2 regions of the Stenotrophomonas sp. DR822 genome follow, and region 2 is predicted to be linked to the other one. Evidence: riboswitches for the same ligand, from Rfam matches in the RefSeq annotation. Region 2 holds a riboswitch; the other holds the start of a gene.

Region 1 (10,608 bases), 680 kb from region 2:
TCGAGTACGCACAGCGCCTGAAGCCGATGCGCGATGCGCTGGCCGGCGAGCTGGAAATCGTCATGCGCGTGTACTTCGAGAAGCCGCGCACCACGGTGGGCTGGAAGGGCCTGATCAACGATCCGGACCTGGACGGCAGCTTCAAGATCGACAAGGGCCTGCGCATCGCCCGTGGCCTGCTGCGCGACATCAACAAGCTCGGCCTGCCGGCCGGCGTCGAGTTCCTCGACGTGATCTCGCCGCAGTACATCGCCGACCTGGTGGCATGGGGCGCGATCGGTGCACGCACCACCGAAAGCCAGGTGCATCGCGAGCTTGCGTCGGGGCTGTCGTGCCCGGTCGGCTTCAAGAACGGCACGGACGGCAACGTCAAGATCGCCGCTGATGCCGTGGGCGCGGCCTCCAATCCGCATCACTTCCTGTCGGTCACCAAGCAGGGCGGCACCGCCATCGTCTCCACCACCGGCAACCCCGACTGCCATGTGATCCTGCGTGGTGGCAAGCAGCCGAACTACGATGCGGCCAGCGTGGCCGATGCCTGCCAGGCGCTGGCCAAGGCCAAGCTGCCGACGCGCCTGATGATCGATGCCAGCCACGCCAACAGCCTGAAGAACCACGAAAACCAGCCGAAGGTGATCGAAGACATCGCCACCCAGCTGGAAGACGGCGAGCAGCGCATCGTCGGTGTGATGGTCGAAAGCCACCTGGTCGGCGGTCGCCAGGAGCTGGTGGAAGGCCAGCCGCTGGTCTACGGCCAGAGCATCACCGATGGCTGCATTGATTGGGACACCACCGTGCAGGTGCTGGAGCGGCTTGCCGCTGCCGTGCGCGCCCGCCGTGAGGTGAAGGTGTCCGAAGCCGCTTGAGTGCGGCACGTGTGTGGATGGCGGCCAGCGCCTGCGGGGGTGCGGCCGCGATCAGGGCCGGTCGGAGTTGGAGACCGGCCCGTCTGCACCGGCGATGCGCCTGGCGCTGCGCACTCTTGCCAGCGCCAGGTACATCGCCGGGGTGGTGTGAAACCCGGCGAACGTCAGCGCTCAATGCACTTCGTCGTGGTACACGAACTTCGGCATTTCCCAGCGGTAGTGGATGGCCAGCAGACGCACGGCGAAACCACCGCCCAGGCAGCACAGGATCGCCGTGGCATCGGCCACGCCCCAGTGCAGCAACAGCAGATACACCGCACCGGTCAGCAGCGAGATGATCGCGTACAGCTCCTTCTGGAAGATCAACGGCACCTCGTTGCAGAGGATGTCGCGCAGCACGCCGCCGAACGCGCCGGTGAGCATGCCGGCGATCAGCACGATCGGCAGTGCATGGCCGGCCTCGCGCGCGATCGAGCAGCCGATCAGGGTGAAGGCGATCAGGCCCAGGCCATCGAGCACCAGGAAGGTACGGCGGAAGTGGTGCATCCAGCGCGCCACCCAGGTGGCGATCAGCGCCGCGCACACGGTGAAGCCGAGGTACTCGGGGTGTTTCACCCAGCCCAGCGGATAGTGGCCAAGCAGGATGTCGCGCAGCGAGCCGCCGCCGAGGGCGGTGACACAGGCGATCATGACCACGCCGAACAGGTCCATGCGGCGGCGGCCGGCAGACAGGGCACCGGTCATGGCTTCGGCGGAAATGGCGATCAGGTAGATGATGGACAGCAGCATGGGACAGGCTCCGGGCGCGGTGGGGCCGGCCATGCGCACATACCGCCACTGCCTGCGCAATGACGGGATGACGATGACCGGTGCCGCTCCCGCTGTCCTTTTGCCTGAGAGTTCAGCGGCGTGAGCCGCGTGCCCCTTCGGCGGATCGTCCCGGGCGTGCCCGGTGACCTCTCTCCAGCTCGGCGAGTCGAATGCATGGTTGGTGGGATTCCAGCCCACCGGCCTGAGCGATCATGGGAGCCTGCGCCTTCGGCGGGCGCCAGCGCGGCGCCTCTCTCCTGCATTCGGGCGGCAGTATATCCGCTGCAGTGCAGCACGGCATAATCCGGCCATGGTTTCGCCTTCCCGCCCGTGGTTCCTGTACCTGCTCGAATGCCGCGACGGCAGCTATTACGCCGGCATCAGCACCGACGTGCCGGCCCGCTTTGCTGCCCACCAGGCCGGCAAGGGGGCCCGCTACACCCGGTCGCGGCCGCCACTGCGGGTCCTGGCGGTGCGTGAGTACCCAGACCGGGCAGCGGCCTCACGTGCCGAATGGGAGCTCAAGCGGCAGCCGCGCGAACGCAAGCTGGCCTGGCTGTTGCAGTAGATCCACGGCATGCGTAGATCGGGCGCATCCGGCCATGCCATGATCGCCCAGCCCTCAGCGCTGGAGACCCGGATGTCCACGCTTGCCCTGTTGTTCGCTGTCGCTGCGGCGACAAGCCCTGTCGCCGACGCCGCCACGATCGCAGCCATCGAAGCCACCTGCCACGACTACGTGGATGGCCAGCTGGAGGCCGACCCGCAGCGCGTCGCCCGTTCCCTGCATCCGGACCTGGCCAAACGTGCGGTGCTCGGTGATACACCGGACGAGCGCCTGGGCCTGCGCCGGATGTCGAAGGAAGAGCTGGTTGCGTTGACCAAGCAGGGCGCGTTGAAGACCCCGAAGGATCAATGGGATCGCCGCTGCACGGTGTTGGACGTGACCGGCAACGTCGCATCGGTGCGGCTGGAAACCCCGTGGTTCGTCGACTACTTCCACATGGGCCGCTTCGAGCAGCGCTGGGTCATCGTCAACGCGCTGTGGTACCCGAAGCCGAAGTAGAGCCACGCCATGCGTGGCTGCGCTCCATGCAACCTGCACAGAAATTCATCCACGCATGGTGTGGACCCTACCGCTTCGGCCGCCGGTCTTCGCGGTCATCGCCGAAGATGATCCGCGCGCTGCGCTGGTAGCTCCAGTACGCCACCGCCCAGTTCAACAGCACCACGACGCGGTTGCGGAACCCGATCAGGAAGAACACGTGCGCGGCCAGCCAGAACCACCAGGCCAGCACGCCGGACAGCTGCAACTTGCCCAGGTGCACGATCGCGGCCATGCGGCCGATGGTGGCCAGGTTGCCGAAGTCGGCGTACTTGAACGGCCCGGGTGCTGCCTTGCCATGCAGGCGCGCGCGGATCACGTCCGCCACGTACTTGCCCATCTGCTTGGCGGCAGGCGCAACGCCCGGTACCGGTTTGCCGTTGGCCTGGTTCAGCGCAGCAAGGTCGCCGGCCACGAACAGTTCCGGATGACCAGGCAGGGTCAGGTCGGGCTGCACCTGCACGCGACCGGCGCGGTCCAGCGGCACGTCCAGGGTGCGCGCCAACGGTGAGGCGGCCACGCCGGCGGCCCAGACCACGGTACGCGCGGGCACGAACTGGTCGCCCAGCTTGAAGCCCTGTCCATCAATGTGGCTCACCGGCGTGCCGGTCATCACTTCCACGCCCAGTTTTTCCAGCTGCCGGCGTGCCTTCAGCGAAAGCACTTCGGGGAAGGTGGACAACACGCGCGGACCGGCCTCGACCAGCCGTACCTTGGCGCTGGCCGGATCGATGTGGCGGAATTCATTGCGCAGCGTATGCCGGGCGATTTCCGCGAGGGTGCCGGCCAGCTCGACGCCGGTCGGCCCACCGCCCACCACGGCAAAGCTCAGCCATGCCGCCTTCTTTTCCGGGTCCGGTTCGGCTTCGGCGCGTTCGAACGCCAGCAGCAGTTTGCGCCGCAGGGCGATGGCATCGTCGAGCGTCTTCAGGCCGGGTGCATCGTCGGCCCATTCGTCGTGACCGAAGTAGGCGTGGGTGGCACCGGTGGCCAGCAGCAGGCTGTCGTAGTCCAGCGTGCTGCCATCGGCCATGCGTATCTGGCGGGCCTGCTTGTCGATGGCCACCACTTCACCCAGCCGCACCTCCACGTTGCGCTGGTGGCCGAGGATGTGGCGCAGCGGTGCGGCGATATCCGGAGCGGACAGCCCGGCGGTGGCCACCTGGTAAAGCAGCGGCTGGAACAGGTGGTGGTTGCGACGGTCGACCAGGGTGATGCGTATGCGTTCGCGGGCCAGCGCACGGGTGGCCCACAGGCCGGCGAAACCGCCGCCGACTACGACCAGGTGGGGGACGCGATCACGACTCATCGACTCACTCCAGGGGGGCATGGGGGAAGTGCCTGGCATCTTCGCACGGCCGCTCCTTGTCACGTCAGCGTGCATCGGGATCGGCGATACTCGGGTTCAGGCAACTGCCCGTGAGGAGTTCATGAGCGAACCGGAAAAGCGCATCGCCCTGTTGATCGACGCCGACAATGCACCGGCCTCGAAGATCGACGAAGTCCTGGCCGAGGTCGCGCGCTACGGTGTGGCCAACGTCCGCCGTGCCTACGGCAACTGGAAGAGCCCACGACTGAAGGGCTGGGAGGCGGTGCTGCACGAGTACGCGATCCGCCCGATCCAGCAGTTCGCCTACAGCAAGGGCAAGAACGCGTCGGACATGGCGATGGTGATCGACGCGATGGATCTGCTGTATGCGCGCAACCTGGATGGCTTCGCAATCGTGTCCAGCGATGCCGACTTCACTCCGATGGTGATGCGCCTGCTGACCGATGGCGTGAAGGTGTATGGCTTCGGCGAAAAGAAAACGCCCGAACCCTTCGTCAACGCGTGCTCGAAGTTCACCTACCTCGAAGCGTTGGGCCAGACCCACGCCAGCGTGCAGGATGTGGAGCAGGCAGCGAACGAACAATCATCGAACGGACAGGCGCCCAGCGAGCAGGCCACCAGCGATGATGCGCGCCCACGCAAGAGCGGGGCGGAAATGCGCAGCGACACGCGTCTGGTGAAGATGCTGCGCCGTGCGGTGTCCTCGGCAGAAGGCGAGGATGGCTGGTCACACCTGGGTCCGGTCGGCAGCCAGATCGGCAACCAGGCCTCGTTCGATCCGCGCAACTACGGTTACGGCAAACTCAGCGATCTGCTGGCGGCGATCGGTTTGTTCGAACTGAAGAAGGACGGTAAGTCCTCCTACGTACGCGCGCTGCCGAAGAAGAACCGGTAGCGCCGGGCGTTGCCCAGCGTGTGCCGGTCGCGCAGCACTGCAGAAGACATGGTGTGGCTACAGCGTACGTGCGCTGGAGCCGGCATAGCCTTCCGCAAATCCGTTGGCGAAGTCTTCAACGCCATTGAAGGCCAGCAGCAGCACGCCGGCGCACAGCAGCATGTTGCGGTTCGAGCGCCGGTACCCGAGCACCAGCATCACCAGTCCTGCTGCCAGAAGCGTGTAGTTCACTGCATCCCATGCGGTCATGTCGTCTCTCCCTGTGGATGGGCGTATCGTAGCGGCTCCGCGCCATCGCGGCGCACTGCTGCACGCAAGGAAACCCGCATGTTGAAGATCTGGGGCCGCCGCAATTCCAGCAACGTCCGCAAGGTGCTGTGGTGCGCCGAGGAAATCGGCCTGCCGTACGAGTCCATCGAAGTGGGTGGCAGCCACGGTGGCACGCAGTCGCCGGAGTACGTGGCGATGAACCCGAACGGCCTGGTGCCGGTGATCGAAGACCACGGCCTGCCGCTGTGGGAGTCGAACACCATCGTGCGCTACCTCAGTGCGCGCTATTCGCTGGGCACGCTGTATGCCGAAGATCCGATGGAGCGCGCCCAGGCCGAAAAGTGGATGGACTGGAGCACCTCGCGGATGGCGCCGCTGTACTCCGAACTGATCTGGGGCATCATGCGCACCGCACCGGCCGACCGCGATGAGGCGCGCATCAATGCAGCGATCGTGCGCGCCGGTGATTTCCTGGCGCTGCCCAACGCAACTCTGGCCAGGCAGCCGTGGCTGTCGGGCGAGACGTTCGCCATGGGTGACATCGCGCTGGGCTCGTTGATCTACGCCTGGTTCGAACTGCCGATCCAGCGCCCGGACCTGCCGCACCTGGCCGAGTGGTATGCGCGTCTGCGCGAACGCCCGGCGTACCAGCGCGGCGTGATGTCACCGATGACGTAAGCGAAGGGGCGACGTTCGGGGTCAGAACCCTTTTCTGCGGAAAGGGATCCGACCCCAGCGCATTGCCCTCAGTACAGATCCGTCGGATCCACATCCAGCGACCAGCGCACCTTGCGTGCCTCCGGCAGCGCGTACAACTGCGGCACCAGCTGTGCCAGTACCCCGTGCAGCGGCGGCCGCTGTGCCGCCGACAGCAGCAGCTGCGTGCGCTGATAACCGGCACGGCGTGGCATCGGCGCCGGCATCGGCCCGTAGGCCTCCACCATGTCCTGTTCACCCAGCAGTTTCCGCGCAGCGAGCAGGAACGCATTGGCATGCTCGACCTGTTGTGCTTCGGCACGCATCAATGCCAGGTGCGCGAAGGGCGGGAACCCGGCTGCCTGGCGCTGGTTGAGTTCGGCCTGCGCGAACGGGTGGTAGCCACCGTTGACCAGCGTCTCCAGCAGCGGATGGCCCGGATGATGGGTCTGCAGCCACACTTCACCCGGATCGCGCGCGCGACCGGCGCGGCCGGCTACCTGGATCAGCTGCTGCGCCAGTTTTTCGCTGGCGCGGAAATCGGCCGAGAACAGCCCTTCGTCGATGCCCACCACCACCACCAGCGTCAGCTTGGGCAGGTCGTGGCCCTTGGCCAGGATCTGCGTGCCGACCAGGATGCCGGGCGCGTCGCCGAGCTTGGCCAGCTGCTGCTCCAGCGCATCACGACGGGCGGTGGTGCCACGGTCGATGCGCACCACCGGGAAATCGGCGAAGGCACTGACCAGGTGTTCTTCCAGCCGCTCGGTGCCGATGCCCTGTGGCTGCAGGGCCAGGCTGCCACAGGCGGGGCAGGCCAGTGGTGCCGGCTGCCGCGCACCGCAGTGATGGCATTGCAGGCGACGGCCACCGCCATGCACGGTCATCGGTGCATCGCAGCGGTTGCAGGGTGCGGTCCAGCCGCAGTCGTGGCACAGCAGCACCGGCGCATAGCCGCGTCGGTTCTTGAACACCAGCACCTGCTGGCCACGCTGCAGGTGTTCGCCGATGCCGGCCAGTACGTCGGCGGAAAGGCCATCGCGCAGCGGACGCTTGCGGACGTCGAGGATGCGCACGCGCGGCGGTCGGGCATCACCGGCGCGCTGTTTCAGGCGCAGGTGCGCATAGCGGCCGGCATAGGCGTTGTGCAGGGTTTCCAATGACGGCGTCGCGCTGCCCAGCAGCACCGGAATGCCCTGCGCCTTGGCCCGCACCAGCGCGAAATCACGTGCGTGGTAGCGGATGCCGTCCTGCTGCTTGTAGCTGCCGTCGTGCTCTTCGTCCACGATGAGCAGGCCGGGCTGCGGCAGCGGAATGAACACCGCCGAGCGCGTGCCCACGATCACCCGTGCTTCCCCGCGCGAGGCCGCGGCCCACACGCGCGCACGCTCGTTGTCGGTCAGCCCCGAGTGCAACGCATGCACGGCGATGCCGAGACGGCCGCGGAAGCGCGCCAGGGTCTGCGGGGTCAGGCCGATCTCGGGCACCAGCACCAGGGCCTGCCTGCCCTGCGCCAGGCAATGGATGATGGCCTGCAGGTAGACCTCGGTCTTGCCGCTGCCGGTCACCCCGTCCAGCAGGAATGCCTGGAAGCTCTCGGCGGCGGTGATTGCGGCCACCGCTTCGGCCTGCTCCGCATTGAGGGTGGGGCCGGGCAGGGGCTGGGCGTGCTGCGGCGCCACGCTCAGGGCGATGCGCTCGGCCAGGTCGCGCTTGCCCAGGCTGCGTGCGGCCACCCGCCAGTCCTGCATGCGTGCGGACAGGACATCTTCGTCCACCACCGCTTCGGCCAGCAGCTCGGCCAATTGCCGCGGTCGGCTGCCGGCGCGCAGCTTCTCGCGCTGTGCGTGGCCTTCGGCTGTCAGCTGCCAGCCCCAGTGATGGGTGTCGGGCAGCGGTTCGCCATGCCGCAGCGGGCCGGGCAGGGCGGTGCTCAGTACGTCGCCCAAGGGGGCGTGGGTATAGCGGGCCAGCCACTGCAGGCTCTGCCACAACTCGCCCTGCAGCAGCGGTGTGGTGTCACACCAGGCCAGTGCCTGGCGCAGGCCCTGGCTGTCCTCTACCTGCCCATGCCCTGCCACCACGCCGATCAGTTCGCGGTTGCCGAACGGAACCTTCAGCCGGCAGCCGACCGCTACCGTCGGGCCTTCGCCCTGCGGTGGCAGGTAGTCGAACAGGCGCGGCAGGGGCACGGGCAGGGCGACCTGCAGGGTCGGGACAGGGCCGGATTCAGGGGCGAGCATCGGGCCAGTGTAACGGCCCATGCGAGGGGGCATGGCAGTGGCAGATGCGACTGCCATGCCCTCCGGCGAATCATAAATGTCACCTAAATATCGGTGTCTATTGGAGATTCAGTCTTATCCACATCTTCTGTGGATAAGTCTGTGCGTTAGCGGCTCATGCCGCCGTATGAGGCCGATGGCGACGGCCTCACGCTTCGGTTGGTCAAAAAATAGCCACACTTTAAATTCAATATAAATCAACAACTTAAGTGTGAAACATTGCTGAAACAGGGTGAATTCAGCCATTCCCGCAGGAATCGCCCGGTTCCCGCGTGGTGCTGTGCACAACCTGCAGCAGAAAGCGTCTGCAATCGCAAGTCCTGCCGGGCAGCGATGGGCTGCCGCTATCATGCCGCCAGACCTTTGGAGTGACCGATGACGGCTGTGCCCGCCCCTGTTTCCTCGACCGCGGCCGGCGCGCTGTCGGCATTTCTGCGTGGCGTCGAACGCCGTGCCCTGGTCGTGGCCGAACTGCAGTGCGGTGACCCCGCCCGTGCCGAACAGACGCTGGTGGCGGTGATGCGCGCCTTCGCCGCGGTCGCCAGCGACCTGCCGATGGCGCAGTGGCCCAGCCGCTTCTGGACCCTGCTGGGCCAGCGCCAGGCGCTGCGCGAGCCGGCCAGCGGTCAGTGGCCACCGTCATTGGCCGCGCTGGGTGAGATGGCACCCTTGCCGCGGCTGGCCCTGCTGCTGCGGGTGGGGGGCAGCCTGGACGAGAGCATCGCCACCCGCGTTCTGGATGTCGACGAAGAAGGCTATCAGCGCCTGTTGGCCACGGCCTGCCCACGCGATGCCGATGGCCAGCCCGACGCCGCTGCATGGCGCGCTCTGGCCGAACAGGTGCAGCTGCGTGTCCGCGACCTGCCGGCCAAGCGCCTGCAGCAGCTGCAGCAGCCGTCCGCGCCAGCGGCCAACAATCAGGCGCCTGCGTCGAGCTGGCGTGCACCGCTGCGCGACGAACGCGCATCTGCAAGCGGCAAGCGTCGCCGCGCCAATGCCAAGCCGCGCTGGCGTGGCCCGGTGATCCTGTTGATCACCGTGGCGGTGCTGCTGCTGGCTGCGTTGGGCTGGCGCCATTGGCAGGGCCGTGCGCTGACTGCCGATGGCCCCCTGCCCGAAGGCGTGGTGGGTGAGGCCGGGCCGGTCACCGTCGAGGCGCTGCCCGCCAGCGATGTCCGCCCTGCTGCGGGCGGCGATGCGCAGGCCAGCGAAGATGCTGCGATGCTGGCCGACCGCGATTACCCGCTGCTGGCCGAGGCCGACATGCATGCCTGGAGTGCCGCCGGTGGTCCGTTGCCGGTGGACGAGTCACAACCCAAGCCGACCCACCCGGAACCGGTCGGCGCAGCGCTGGAAACCTCTGCTGCCGATGAATAAGCTCCTGCTCGCCGGCCTGCTGCTGGCCCTGCCGCTGTCGCTGGCGGCCGCTCCGCAATCAGTGAACGTGCCGCTGCCCGCACCGTCGGCAACACCATCGGCCGCGCCCACTGCGGCGTCCACTGCCGCGGCGTCATTCGCGCAACTCGATCCCGCCCAGCAACGCCAGCGCCGCAGCGAATACGCCGCATGGCGGGCACTGCCCGAGGGTGAGCGCGAACGCATCCGCCAGGCCGCCGCCCGCTTTGCCGCCTTGCCGGCCGACCAGCAGCAACGCCTGCGCGCGCAGTTCCAGGCACAGGACCAGGCCTTCCGCGAAGGCTGGCGGCTGGGCCCGCAACTGGGCGCCGAGTTCCCCAAGCTGCACGGCCTGTTCGGCTTCGTACCGCCGCAACAGCGTGATGCCGTGCTTGCCGTGCTGCGCCAGCTGAGTCCGTCGCAGTTGGCGCAGCTGGCCCTGGTCGCCCAGCGCACGCCGCCGCAGGAACGCGACAGCGTACGCAGCGCATTCCTGACGGTCCCCGCGGCCGAACGCGACACCTGGCTCAAGCGCCAGGCCGGCCAATAAGCGAAAAGGGGACGGAGGGAGTTAAGTCGTTTCTGGCTCGACTGTGCCGGATACGACTTAACTCCCTCCGTCCCCTTTATGGGGCAGTCATGGGAATGACCGCCCGGCGCGCGTAAGATGGCCGGCCGCAACCCGGTGCCTGTGCCCTTCGCGCGCAACCGTAGTTCGCGTCAAGCACCTTATGTCTACTGCAACCTCCACGCCGCGCTTCAGCAAGGAAGTCGGCGCTACCGGTCTGCTTGCCCTGCCGCTTGTGCTCGGGCACGTCTCCACCGGTCTGATCTCCTTCGTCGACAACGTGATTGCCGGCCACCATGCGACCTCCACCCTGGCCGCAGTGACCATCGGCACGGCGCTGCTGTGGCTGCCGATGCTGATCCCGATCGGCACGCTGATCTCGCTCACCGCCTCG
Region 2 (10,608 bases):
ACGGACTGGTGCTGATACCGGCGCTGGACCCCTACGCCTCGGCGTCGGCGGTAATGCGCCGGGTGGGCACGCGGATCGGTCCCGATGCGGAGCTGGCGCTGGTGGCCTGGCGCGAACAGAACCTGCTGCAGGCCGACCGGCCGGTGCGCGAGTTCGGCTTCAAGCGGCCGTGGGCAGAGCAGTGGCACGACGCCGGTCCCTGGTTGGCCGAGGCGCCGGACAAGCGCTGGTTGCTGGTGCTGGACAAGGCGATGAGCCCCTGTGTCGATCCGACCCAGGTCATCGAGATCGGTGTTGCCAATCGCAATCGTTGGCAATTGCTTCCGGGCACCGCCTGGAATGCGGCCTGCCATGCCGAGCGTGCAGGCGCCAACGACGAAGAAGACTGAATGATGATTCGCGCCGGGCACGGATTAACCCGGCGCGAACGCGTGTACGACCCTTCTCCGACATGCCAGTGACGAGCATGGCTGCGGATTCCCGTAACGGCCCCTTCCCTGCATGCCCGCTCGCCCTCTTGTCCCGGCAGTCTCCTTTGCGCCCTCGCTGCTCGCGTCGCGTTTTGCCGTTACCCATCTTTGGCTGCCCTCTGCTATCGGCGTTGCGGTGTTCACCGTGTTGATGGGCCTGGGGGGCGACCAGTGGCTGGCCGACCACCTGTTCCGGCTGGAAGGCGGGCGCTGGGCGCTGCAGGATGCGTGGCTGACGCGTTCGGTGGTGCACAAGGCCGGCAAGTGGCTGAGCACCGCTGCAGCATTGGTGGCGATGCTGCTGTGCTTCCACCACTGGCGCCGCGGCCGTGATCGCGAGCTGCGGTGGGCGCTGTTGTACGTGGTGGTGGCCGTGGCACTCGGCACCGGGCTGATCTCGCTGCTGAAGTCGCTGGTGCCGATGGACTGCCCATGGGATCTGCTGCGCTATGGCGGACACGACCCGTTCGTCGGCCTTTTCAGCAGCCGCCCGGCCGGCATGGCCGCCCGCGCCTGTTTCCCCGCCGGCCACGCAAGTGCGGGATACGCGTGGATGTGCCTGTACTTCTTCGCGCTGCTGTGGCGCCCGGCCTGGCGTTGGGCCGGGCTGTGGATCGGCCTCGGCAGCGGCCTGGTGTTCGGCATCGGCCAGCAGCTGCGCGGCGCCCACTTCCTTTCGCATGACGTTGCCACCGCCTTGATATGTTGGCTGCTGTCGCTGGGCCTGTACCTGATGGTCCGCCACCAGTTGGATCGCTCGACCCGCCAGGAGGCGATTGCATGAACGCATCGGTCCAACGCTCCTTCCGTCTACCCACGCTGGCCAGCATCCGCGCATGGCGGCCGCAGCTGTCCACCGAAGCACTGATCGTGCTGACCAGCCTGTTCTTCGCTGTGGCCGGCAATGGCCTGTTCTGGCACAGCGCCATGGCCAGCCATCCGGGCAGCCTGCGCTATGCACTCTCGCTGCTGTTGCTGCTGCTGGGCGCGCACGGTGTGCTGCTGGGCATCCTGGTGTGGCGCTGGAATGCCAAGGTGGTGGTCAGCGTGCTGCTGCTGGTCACCGCGTTTGCCGCGCACTACATGAGCCGTTACCACATCTATCTGGATGCGGACATGCTGCGCAACGTGCTGGCTACCGACCCCAAGGAAAGCCGCGAGCTGATGACGGTGTCGCTGCTGTGGCCGGTCCTGCTGCTGGCTGTGTTGCCGATGGTGGTGCTGTGGCGCGTTGACCTGCGCCGCCGCAGCTGGGGCCGCAGCCTGCTATGGCGCATCGGCTTCCTGCTGGTCGCTGCGGCCACCGCACTCGGCGGCGCGCTGGTGTCCTTCCAGGATGTGTCGGCGCTGATGCGCAACCAGCGCGAAGTGCGCTACCTGGCCACGCCGGCCAATGTGCTGCTGGGGCTGCCACGTGCGCTGCGCGGCGACAACCCGGTGCAGCGCGCGCCGAAGCTGCCGATCGGTACCGATGCCAAGGCGACCCCGCGCGCAGCGACCAGCAAGCCACGCCTGCTGGTGATCGTGATGGGCGAAACGGTGCGTGCGCAGAACTGGGGCCTGAATGGTGGCCGAAATACCACGCCGGAGCTGGCCCAGGCGGCGGTGGTCAATTTCCCGGACATGCACTCCTGCGGTACCAGCACCGAGGTTTCGCTGCCCTGCCTGTTCTCGCCTTGGGGACGCCACGAGTACGACGAGAAGAAGATCCGTGCGCACCAGTCGTTGCTGCATGTACTGAACCGCGCGGGCATCGCGCCGCTGTGGCGCGACAACCAGTCCGGCTGCAAGGGCGTATGCGAGGGCCTGGACTTCCAGTCGCTGTCGGACGCGACCACGCCGGGGCTGTGTGCCGATGGCCGTTGCATGGACGAGATCCTGCTGCAGGACCTGGCGACGCAGGTGCGTGCGCGCCCGGGTGATCGGGTGGTGGTGCTGCACCAGCTGGGCAACCATGGCCCGGCCTATTTCGAGCGCTACCCGCCCGCCTTCCGCCGCTTCACCCCGACCTGTGACACCCAGGACATTGGTCGCTGCTCGCGCGAAGAGATCACCAACAGTTACGACAACGCCGTGCTGTACACCGATCATTTCCTGAGCAAGACCATCGGCACGCTGCAGGGCCTGCAGGACTACGACACGGCGATGATCTACCTGTCCGACCACGGTGAATCGCTGGGCGAAAAGGGCCTGTACCTGCACGGTGTGCCGTACGCGATCGCACCGGCCGAGCAGACCCGGGTGCCGATGACGATGTGGTTCTCGCCGGGCTTCGCCAGCAGCCGTGGACTGGACCTGCAGTGCGTGCGCAAGCGCTCGGCCAGCTACACCGACCACGACAACCTGTTCCCGTCGGTGCTGGGGCTGATGCAGGTGAAGACCTCGCTGTACGAGCGCGATCGCGACCTGTTCGCCAACTGCGAGAGTTAGAGTTGTTCGGCAGGGCTAGCAGCCCTGCACCTGCTGCAAGCAACAGCAACAGCCGAAGCAGACGCAGAAGCGGTTTTCCTGAGGGATGGCGGGGTGGGTCCGGTGGCGGGAGACGCCGTAAACCCGTCCATGGGGGCTTGGCCGCGGCATCCATGCCGCGGACACTCCCGCCACCGGACCCACCCCGCCTTCGACAGATTTCCGCTGCTGTTGGTGGGTGCCGACCGTTGGTCGGCACGGGGTCGGATCCGAATTTGAGTCTCGATTTCTGACAGGTCTCATCCACGCATGGCGTGGATCTACTGCCATCACCGAATTGCGTCTGGGGCAAAGCCCCCTGAGTCAGGGGGCGGCCGCGAAGCGGCGGGGGTCTGGGAGCGGGTAAGTGGGGCCCACGTTTCGCGCAGCGAAGCGTGGGAGCGACAGCGCGCATGCGATGTCGCGGTCCCCGGGCGCCGCCCGGCCGACTTCCGCCACTTGCGGTGGCAACGCCTGCCCACTAGCCTTCGGCGGTCGTTCACCACCCAAGGACCGCCCGTGAAACACCGTCATCTCCTGCTGGCCTCGGCAATCGCCGCCGCCACGCTGGCCCTGGCCGCCTGCAAGAAGGAACCCACCCCAGGCGCCGAGACCGCCAGCAGCAGCGCACCGGCCGGCGAAACCGCTGACCAGTTCGTGGCCCGCATCAATGCCGAATTCAAGGCGGCCTACCCGGAGATGACCTCGGCGCAGTGGCTGTCCTCCACCTACATCAACAGCGATTCAGAGCGCATCGCGGCCAAGGCCAACGAGCGTTCGCTGACCCAGCTCAACAGCTGGATCGAGCAGGCCGGCAAGTTCGATGGCAAGCCGATGAGCGAAGACAGCAAGCGCGCGATCCATCTGCTGAAGCTGATGTCGTCGATGCCGGCGCCGCGCGACCCGGCCAAGCTGGCCGAGCTGACCCAGATCGCCACCCGCATGGAAGGCAGCTACGGCGCAGGCAAGTACTGCACCGACGCCAACGATCCCAACTCCTGCCGCCAGCTGGGCGAACTGGAGCAGGTGCTGGCGCGCAGCCGCGACTATGACCAGCAGCTCGATGCCTGGCAGGGCTGGCACAGCACCACCAGGAGCATGCGCGGTGATTACCAGAAGTTCGTCGGCCTGGTGAATGAAGGTGCCAAGGGCATGGGCTTCACCGATGCCGGGCAGATGTGGCGCAGTGGCTATGACATGCCGCCGGAGCAGATCGGCCCGGAAACCGATCGCCTGTGGGAGCAGGTCAAGCCGATGTACGAGCAGCTGCACTGCTACGCGCGCGGCAAGCTGGACAAGACCTATGGCAAGGACAAGGCCGAGGTGGGCAACGGCCTGATCGCCGCGCACCTGATGGGCAACATGTGGCAGCAGGACTGGTCCAACCTGTGGGACCAGCTGGAACCGTACCCGGGCGCCGGCAGCCTGGACATCACCGCGGCGCTGGAAAAGCAGTACCAGACCAACCTGAGCGCGGCGCTGGCCAAGGCCGGCAAGGATGCGAACGTAGCCGCGCAGTACAAGGCGCAACGCGAGGCCGAACTGCGCACCGCCAAGCAGATGACCGAGCGTGCACAGGATTTCTACGTCTCGCTGGGCATGCCGTCGTTGCCGCAGTCGTACTGGGACAAGACCCAGTTCATCAAGCCCGATGACCGCGACGTGGTCTGCCACGCCAGTGCGTGGGACATGAACATGGAAGGCGATGTGCGCACCAAGATGTGCATCAAGCCCAACGAAGAGAACTTCACCACCATCTACCACGAGCTGGGCCACATCTATTACGACCTGGCCTACAACCCGCTGCCGCCGCTGTTCCAGGGCGGCGCCAACGATGGCTTCCATGAAGCGATCGGCGACACCATCGTGCTGGCGATGACGCCGAAGTACCTCAGCTCGATCGGGCTGGTCGACGCGCCGACCGAGAGCCGCGAAGCGGTCATCAACAACCAGATGCGCATGGCGCTGTCGGGCGTGTCGTTCCTGCCGTTCGGCCTGATGATCGACCGCTGGCGCTGGGGCGTGTTCGATGGTTCGATCACCCCGGACAACTACAACAAGGCATGGTGGGACCTGAAGGCCAAGTACCAGGGCGTGGCCCCGGCCAGCGCCCGTGGCGAGGAATTCTTCGACCCGGGTGCCAAGTACCACGTGCCGGGCAACACCCCGTATACCCGCTACTTCCTGGCGCGCATCCTGCAGTTCCAGTTCTACAAGGGCCTGTGCGATGCCGCCGGCTTCAAGGGCCCGCTGCACGAGTGCACCTTCTACGGCAACAAGGAAGCCGGCCAGAAATACTGGGCGATGCTGAGCAAGGGTGCCAGCCAGCCGTGGCAGGCCACGCTGAAGGAACTGACCGGCTCGGACAAGCTCGATGCCGGCCCGATGATCGAGTACTTCAGCCCGGTCAATGCCTGGTTGAAGCAGCAGAACGAAGGCCAGATGTGCGGTTGGCAGGCCAGCGCGGCACCGGCAGCGAAATGAAAAAAGGGCGGATCCGCGAGGATCCGCCCTTTCCCTTTCGGTAGCGCCGGGCCGTGCCCGGCGAGCGCAGCGGCGTAATGAAAAGCCACCAGGCATGGCCCGGCGCTACCGCAATGAGGATCAGTTGCTCTTCTTCGCCGCCAGCTGCGCAGCCAGTGCGGCCTTGAATTCCTCGAAGGTCTGCCCCTTCTCGTTGGCTTCGGCCTGCGCCGCATCGCGCAGCGCATCCGAGTAAATCAAGCGCACGGGCGTGCCCTGCCGTTCGTGCAGCTCACCGGCCTGCATGATCAGCGCCAGCACCTGGGCCGCACTTTCGCTCTGGCCGGCGATGCGGCCATCCATGCCCAGCACCCATTCGCCGTCGCGGCGGACGATGCCGGCCAGCAGCGTGCGCTGCGTGTCGCGCAGCTCGGCGTGCGGCTCGACGGGCGAGGCAGTGGCGGCGGCCTTGTTGGCAGCCTGCTGTTCCTGGCGACGGCGCTGGTCGCGGCGGGATTTGGAAGAGGTCGACATCAGTGGGGCTTGCATTGCGGGGGCGCAAGGATAACCCACACCCCCTGCATGCCGGTTCACGCCGATGCGGTAGCGGCTCAGTCCAGTACCCGCCCCTGCCGCCAGTACCCCATGAAGGTGATCGCGCGGCGATCCAGGCCGCAGTCTTTCAGCAGATGCCGGCGGATCGCCATCACCGCGCCGGCCTCGCCCGCTACCCAGGCATACAGCGCGCCGTCCGCGCTGGCGTCCGCTTGCTCCCACAGGATCTGCGCATCAACGTCGATGTCGTCCAGTTCGGCAGCCCCGGCGACGGTCGCGGCCGCCGCCAGCCGCGCCTGCACCGCCTGCAGCAACCGCTGCCCATGGGCCTGCTCCCCGCGTGGCAACCACACCAGTTCGGCCGTAGCCGGGGCCTTCAATGGCACCGCATCACCGGCCTGGGCGATCTCCAGCAGGGCCAGCGTGCGCGGCGGATCGGCCAGCCCGGCCAGTTCCTCGAGGATGCCGGCCACCGCCGGCAACGCGGTCTCATCGGCCACCAGCAGCACCTGGCCTACCCCGGCTGGCGGCTTCCATTCCCAGCCCTCGCTGCTGTCCGCACAGTCGGCATCGGGGGCCAGCAGCACCACGCGGTCGCCCGGCCGTGCATGCGTGGCCCAGCGCGAGGCCGGTCCGGTCTGGCCATGCAGCACGAAGTCGACGTCGACCTCGCACTCGCCGGCACGCAGCTGGCGGAGAGTAAAGGTGCGCATCGGCGGCCGCGCCTCATCGGGCAGTGCCCGGTAACGGTCATACCAGTCTTCGCCGCTGGGCACGTCCGGCGCGTCCTGGCCGGGCAAAGGGAAAAACACCTTGATACGCTGGTCCGGGCCTTCGGTCTTCATGTGCGCCACGTCGGCGCCGGTGAACACCATGCGGTCCAGGGAAGGAGAAAGAACGCGGCGCTCCTTCAGCGCCACCTCGAACATCCGGTAGGTCTGCTGCGCAGCCATGCGGGTACCTCATGCGACGACATCGGAATGGCTGGCTGTCGTGCACCCACGAACCGGCTCGCTGGAAACCCCAGCCTAATCCCTGGCCGCAGCGCCGCAACGGATCCGCGCGTGATGACGCGCCCTACCCCTGCACGACGCTCAATGCGCCGTGCTGGCTGCCTCTGATGCGCGCTCGCGCTGGTGCTCCCAGTACCAGAACACGAAGCCGGCCGCGAAGAAGCCCGCCTGTCCCAGTGCCAGGTGCAGCGGGTTGTTGTGCAGCAGCGGCGATACCACGCCGGCCACCACGGTGCTGATCATCAGCTGCACGAACGCCTGCAGCGACGACGCCAGGCCGCGCTGCAGCGGATACATGTCCAGCACCGCCAGCGCCAGGATCGGGAAGATCAGCGCCATGCCCATGCCGCCAAGGAAGATCGGCATCACCGCCCACGGCAGCGCGAACTGCGGCGCCAGGGTGACGTAGCCGATGTTCAGCACGGCAGAGACCGCACACAGGCTGAAACCGAGCGCGACCTGCCGGGTCGGTGTGCTGTGCCCGGCCATGCGCCCGGACAGGAACGAACCGGTGGTCATGCCGCCGATGGTGGGAATGAACAACCACGCAAAGCCACCTTCACCCAGATGCAGGTGCTGCATCACGATGGCCGGCGCCGAGGAGATGTACAGGAAGATGCCGCCGAACCCGATGCTGCCGGCCAGGGCCAGGCGCAGGAACCGCGGGTTGAAGCCGATGCGCACGTAATCGCGCAGCAACGTGCGTGGCGACAGGGCGATCCGCGCCTGCACCGGATGGGTTTCCGGCAGGAAGCGCGCGGTGGCCGCCAGCAGCACCAGCGCGAACACCACCAGGAACCAGAAGATCAGCGGCCAGCCGGCACCGCTGAGCAGGATCCAGCCACCGATGATCGGCGCGATGGCCGGGGCGATACCGAACAGCATCGACACCTGGCTCATCAGCCGCTGCGCGTCGTGGCCGTGGTACAGATCGCGGATCACCGCGCGGCCGACGATCATGCCCACGCCGGCGGACAGGCCCTGCAGTGCGCGGAACGCCAGCAGCGTGGTCAGGTCGGTAGACAACGCACAGCCCACCGAGGCGCCGACGAAGATCACCAGGCCGCCGAGGATCACCCGCTTGCGCCCCCACGCATCGGACAGCGGGCCATGGGCCAGGCTCATCAGGCCGTAGAACAGCAGGTAGACGCTGATGGTCTGCTGCACCGCCACCTCGTCCACCGCCAGGCGCTGGGCCAGCTGCGGAAACGCGGGAAAGATGGTGTCGATCGAGAACGGACCGAACATGGCCAGGCCAGCGAGCAACAGGGCCATGCGGCGGGTGGAAGGAGCAACGGCGGCGGTCATCGGGCAAGCGTCCGGCAGGGCCATGCATGACACGCACGGCGGGCGCCGATCCCCTGCAGCAGGGACGGCGCCAGATGAATACGAGAATCCCACCATCATAGGTGGGGAATGCGCGCGATGCCATGCAAGGATGCACAGAACGCACGCCCGGACCATCGGCCATTCAGCCCCGTGAGGCCAGCCCGGGCCACCGTCAGGCGCCGGCAACGAGCTATAATCGGCGGGCAACACGGTGGGAGAAGCAGGTCACCGCTGCCGAAGGCGCAACGCCCGTAATCGCTCAGGCCCGATACCACCCGTAACAGAACTCTGGAGAGACCGGTTCGATCCGGCGCCGAAGGGGCACGAAGCTGCGGTTTTCCGCGCTTTTAAACTCTCAGGCAAAAGGACAGAGGGGCGCCCGCAGACCGCCGACCGGCGGCTTGTGCCCGTGCGTGTGCCCTTTCCTGACGGATCCTTCGCCATGTCCCAGAACACCCCTTCCCTGCGTGAGCTCGAGCACCATTCGGCGTTCGTCGAGCGCCACATCGGCCCCAACGATGCCGAGATCGCGCAGATGCTCGGCGTCATCGGCCACGCCTCGCTGGATGCGATGACCGATGCCATCGTGCCGGCCAAGATCAAGTCGCCGGCACCGCTGGCGCTGCCGGAGTCGATCACCGAAGTGCAGGCGCTGGCGAAGATCCGCGCGATCGCCGACAAGAACACCGTGCTGCGCAGCTTCATCGGCCAGGGCTACTACGGCACCCACACGCCGAACGTGATCCTGCGCAACATCCTGGAAAACCCGGCCTGGTACACCGCCTACACCCCGTACCAGGCGGAAATCTCGCAGGGCCGCATGGAAGCGCTGATCAACTTCCAGACCCTGTGTGCCGACCTGACCGGCATGGAAATCGCCAACGCCTCGCTGCTGGACGAAGCCACGGCCGCCGCTGAAGCGATGACCCTGGCCAAGCGCTCGGCCAAGTCGAAGTCGGACACCTTCTTCGTGCACGACGCCGTGCACCCGCAGACGCTGGAACTGCTGCGCACCCGCGCCGAACCCATGGGCATCGTGCTGCGCGTGGGCACCCCGGCCGAAGCGCTGGAAGCGGAAGCCTTCGGCCTGCTGCTGCAGTACCCGGACACCTTCGGCCAGGTGGGCGACTACAAGGCGCTGGTCGATGCCGTGCACGCGCGCGGCGGCCTGGTGGCTGTGGCCACCGACCTGCTGGCACTGACCCTGCTGGCCGCCCCGGGCGAATGGGGTGCGGACATCGTGGTCGGCAACAGCCAGCGTTTCGGCGTGCCGTTCGGCTTCGGTGGCCCGCATGCGGCGTTCATGGCCTGCCGTGACGCCTACAAGCGTTCGATGCCGGGCCGCCTGATCGGCGTCTCGATCGACGCACAGGGCAACCCGGCCTACCGCCTGACCCTGCAGACCCGCGAACAGCACATCCGCCGCGAGAAGGCCACCTCCAACATCTGCACCGCACAGGTGCTGCTGGCGGTGATGGCCTCGATGTACGCCGTCTACCACGGCCCGGAAGGCCTGACCCGCATCGCCCGCCGCACCCATCGCCTGGCCGCCATCCTGGCCAGCGCGCTGCGCACTGCCGGTGTGCAGGTCGGTGCCGACTTCTTCGACACGCTGCACGTCACCGGTGTCGACGCCGACGCGATCCATGCCAAGGCCCGTGCCGCCGGCTACAACCTGCGTGCGATCGACAGCAGTTCGGTCGGCATCAGCCTGGACGAGACCGCCACCCGCGCCGACATCGTCGCCGTAGGCGCGCTGTTCGGTGCCACCGTTGATGTGGACGCGCTCGATGCCAGCACCGCCGATGCGCTGCCGGCCGGCCTGCTGCGCCAGTCCGCGTTCCTGACCCACCCGGTGTTCAACACCCACCACAGCGAGCACGAACTGCTGCGCTACCTGCGTTCGCTGGCCGACAAGGACCTGGCGATGGACCGCACGATGATCCCGCTGGGCTCGTGCACCATGAAGCTCAACGCCACCGCCGAAATGATCCCGGTGACCTGGCCGGAGTTCTCGCAGATCCACCCGCTGGTGCCGGCCGAGCAGGCGCTGGGCTACAAGGAACTGATCGATTCGCTGGAAGCGATGCTGGTCGAGTGCACCGGCTACGACGCCGTCAGCCTGCAGCCAAACTCCGGTGCGCAGGGCGAGTACGCCGGCCTGCTGGCGATCCGCGCCTACCACCGCTCGCGTGGCGAAGATCACCGTGACATCTGCCTGATTCCGGATTCGGCGCATGGCACCAACCCGGCCTCGGCGCAGATGTGCGGCATGAAGGTCGTGGTCACCAAGACCGATGCCAACGGCAACGTCGACGTTGAAGACATCC

The links. A riboswitch is a leader RNA that binds a small molecule or an ion and turns the genes downstream of it on or off. The one in region 2 is predicted to bind glycine.
Region 1: another riboswitch for glycine. It lies ahead of K5K93_RS14895 (trimeric intracellular cation channel family protein); the one in region 2 lies ahead of gcvP (aminomethyl-transferring glycine dehydrogenase).

What each region holds. Positions count from the first base shown of each region.
Region 1 covers NZ_CP081826.1:3,249,339-3,259,946, forward strand. Annotated here, with positions in the region: gene K5K93_RS14890 (3-deoxy-7-phosphoheptulonate synthase) at 1-866, shown strand, start outside; gene K5K93_RS14895 (trimeric intracellular cation channel family protein) at 1,038-1,655, opposite strand; glycine riboswitch at 1,740-1,843, opposite strand; glycine riboswitch at 1,857-1,946, opposite strand; gene K5K93_RS14900 (GIY-YIG nuclease family protein) at 1,987-2,244, shown strand; gene K5K93_RS14905 (nuclear transport factor 2 family protein) at 2,317-2,742, shown strand; gene K5K93_RS14910 (NAD(P)/FAD-dependent oxidoreductase) at 2,810-4,090, opposite strand; gene K5K93_RS14915 (NYN domain-containing protein) at 4,212-5,006, shown strand; gene K5K93_RS14920 (hypothetical protein) at 5,064-5,255, opposite strand; gene K5K93_RS14925 (glutathione S-transferase) at 5,334-5,954, shown strand; gene K5K93_RS14930 (primosomal protein N') at 6,023-8,233, opposite strand; gene K5K93_RS14935 (hypothetical protein) at 8,627-9,628, shown strand; gene K5K93_RS14940 (DUF3106 domain-containing protein) at 9,621-10,196, shown strand; gene K5K93_RS14945 (MATE family efflux transporter) at 10,378-10,608, shown strand, end outside.
Region 2 covers NZ_CP081826.1:3,932,472-3,943,079, reverse strand. Annotated here, with positions in the region: gene K5K93_RS17830 (glycosyltransferase family 39 protein) at 1-389, shown strand, start outside; gene K5K93_RS17825 (phosphatase PAP2 family protein) at 502-1,254, shown strand; gene K5K93_RS17820 (phosphoethanolamine--lipid A transferase) at 1,251-2,900, shown strand; gene K5K93_RS17815 (M2 family metallopeptidase) at 3,438-5,402, shown strand; gene K5K93_RS17810 (hypothetical protein) at 5,523-5,915, opposite strand; gene K5K93_RS17805 (siderophore-interacting protein) at 5,993-6,889, opposite strand; gene K5K93_RS17800 (multidrug effflux MFS transporter) at 7,031-8,257, opposite strand; glycine riboswitch at 8,557-8,659, shown strand; gene gcvP (aminomethyl-transferring glycine dehydrogenase) at 8,721-10,608, shown strand, end outside.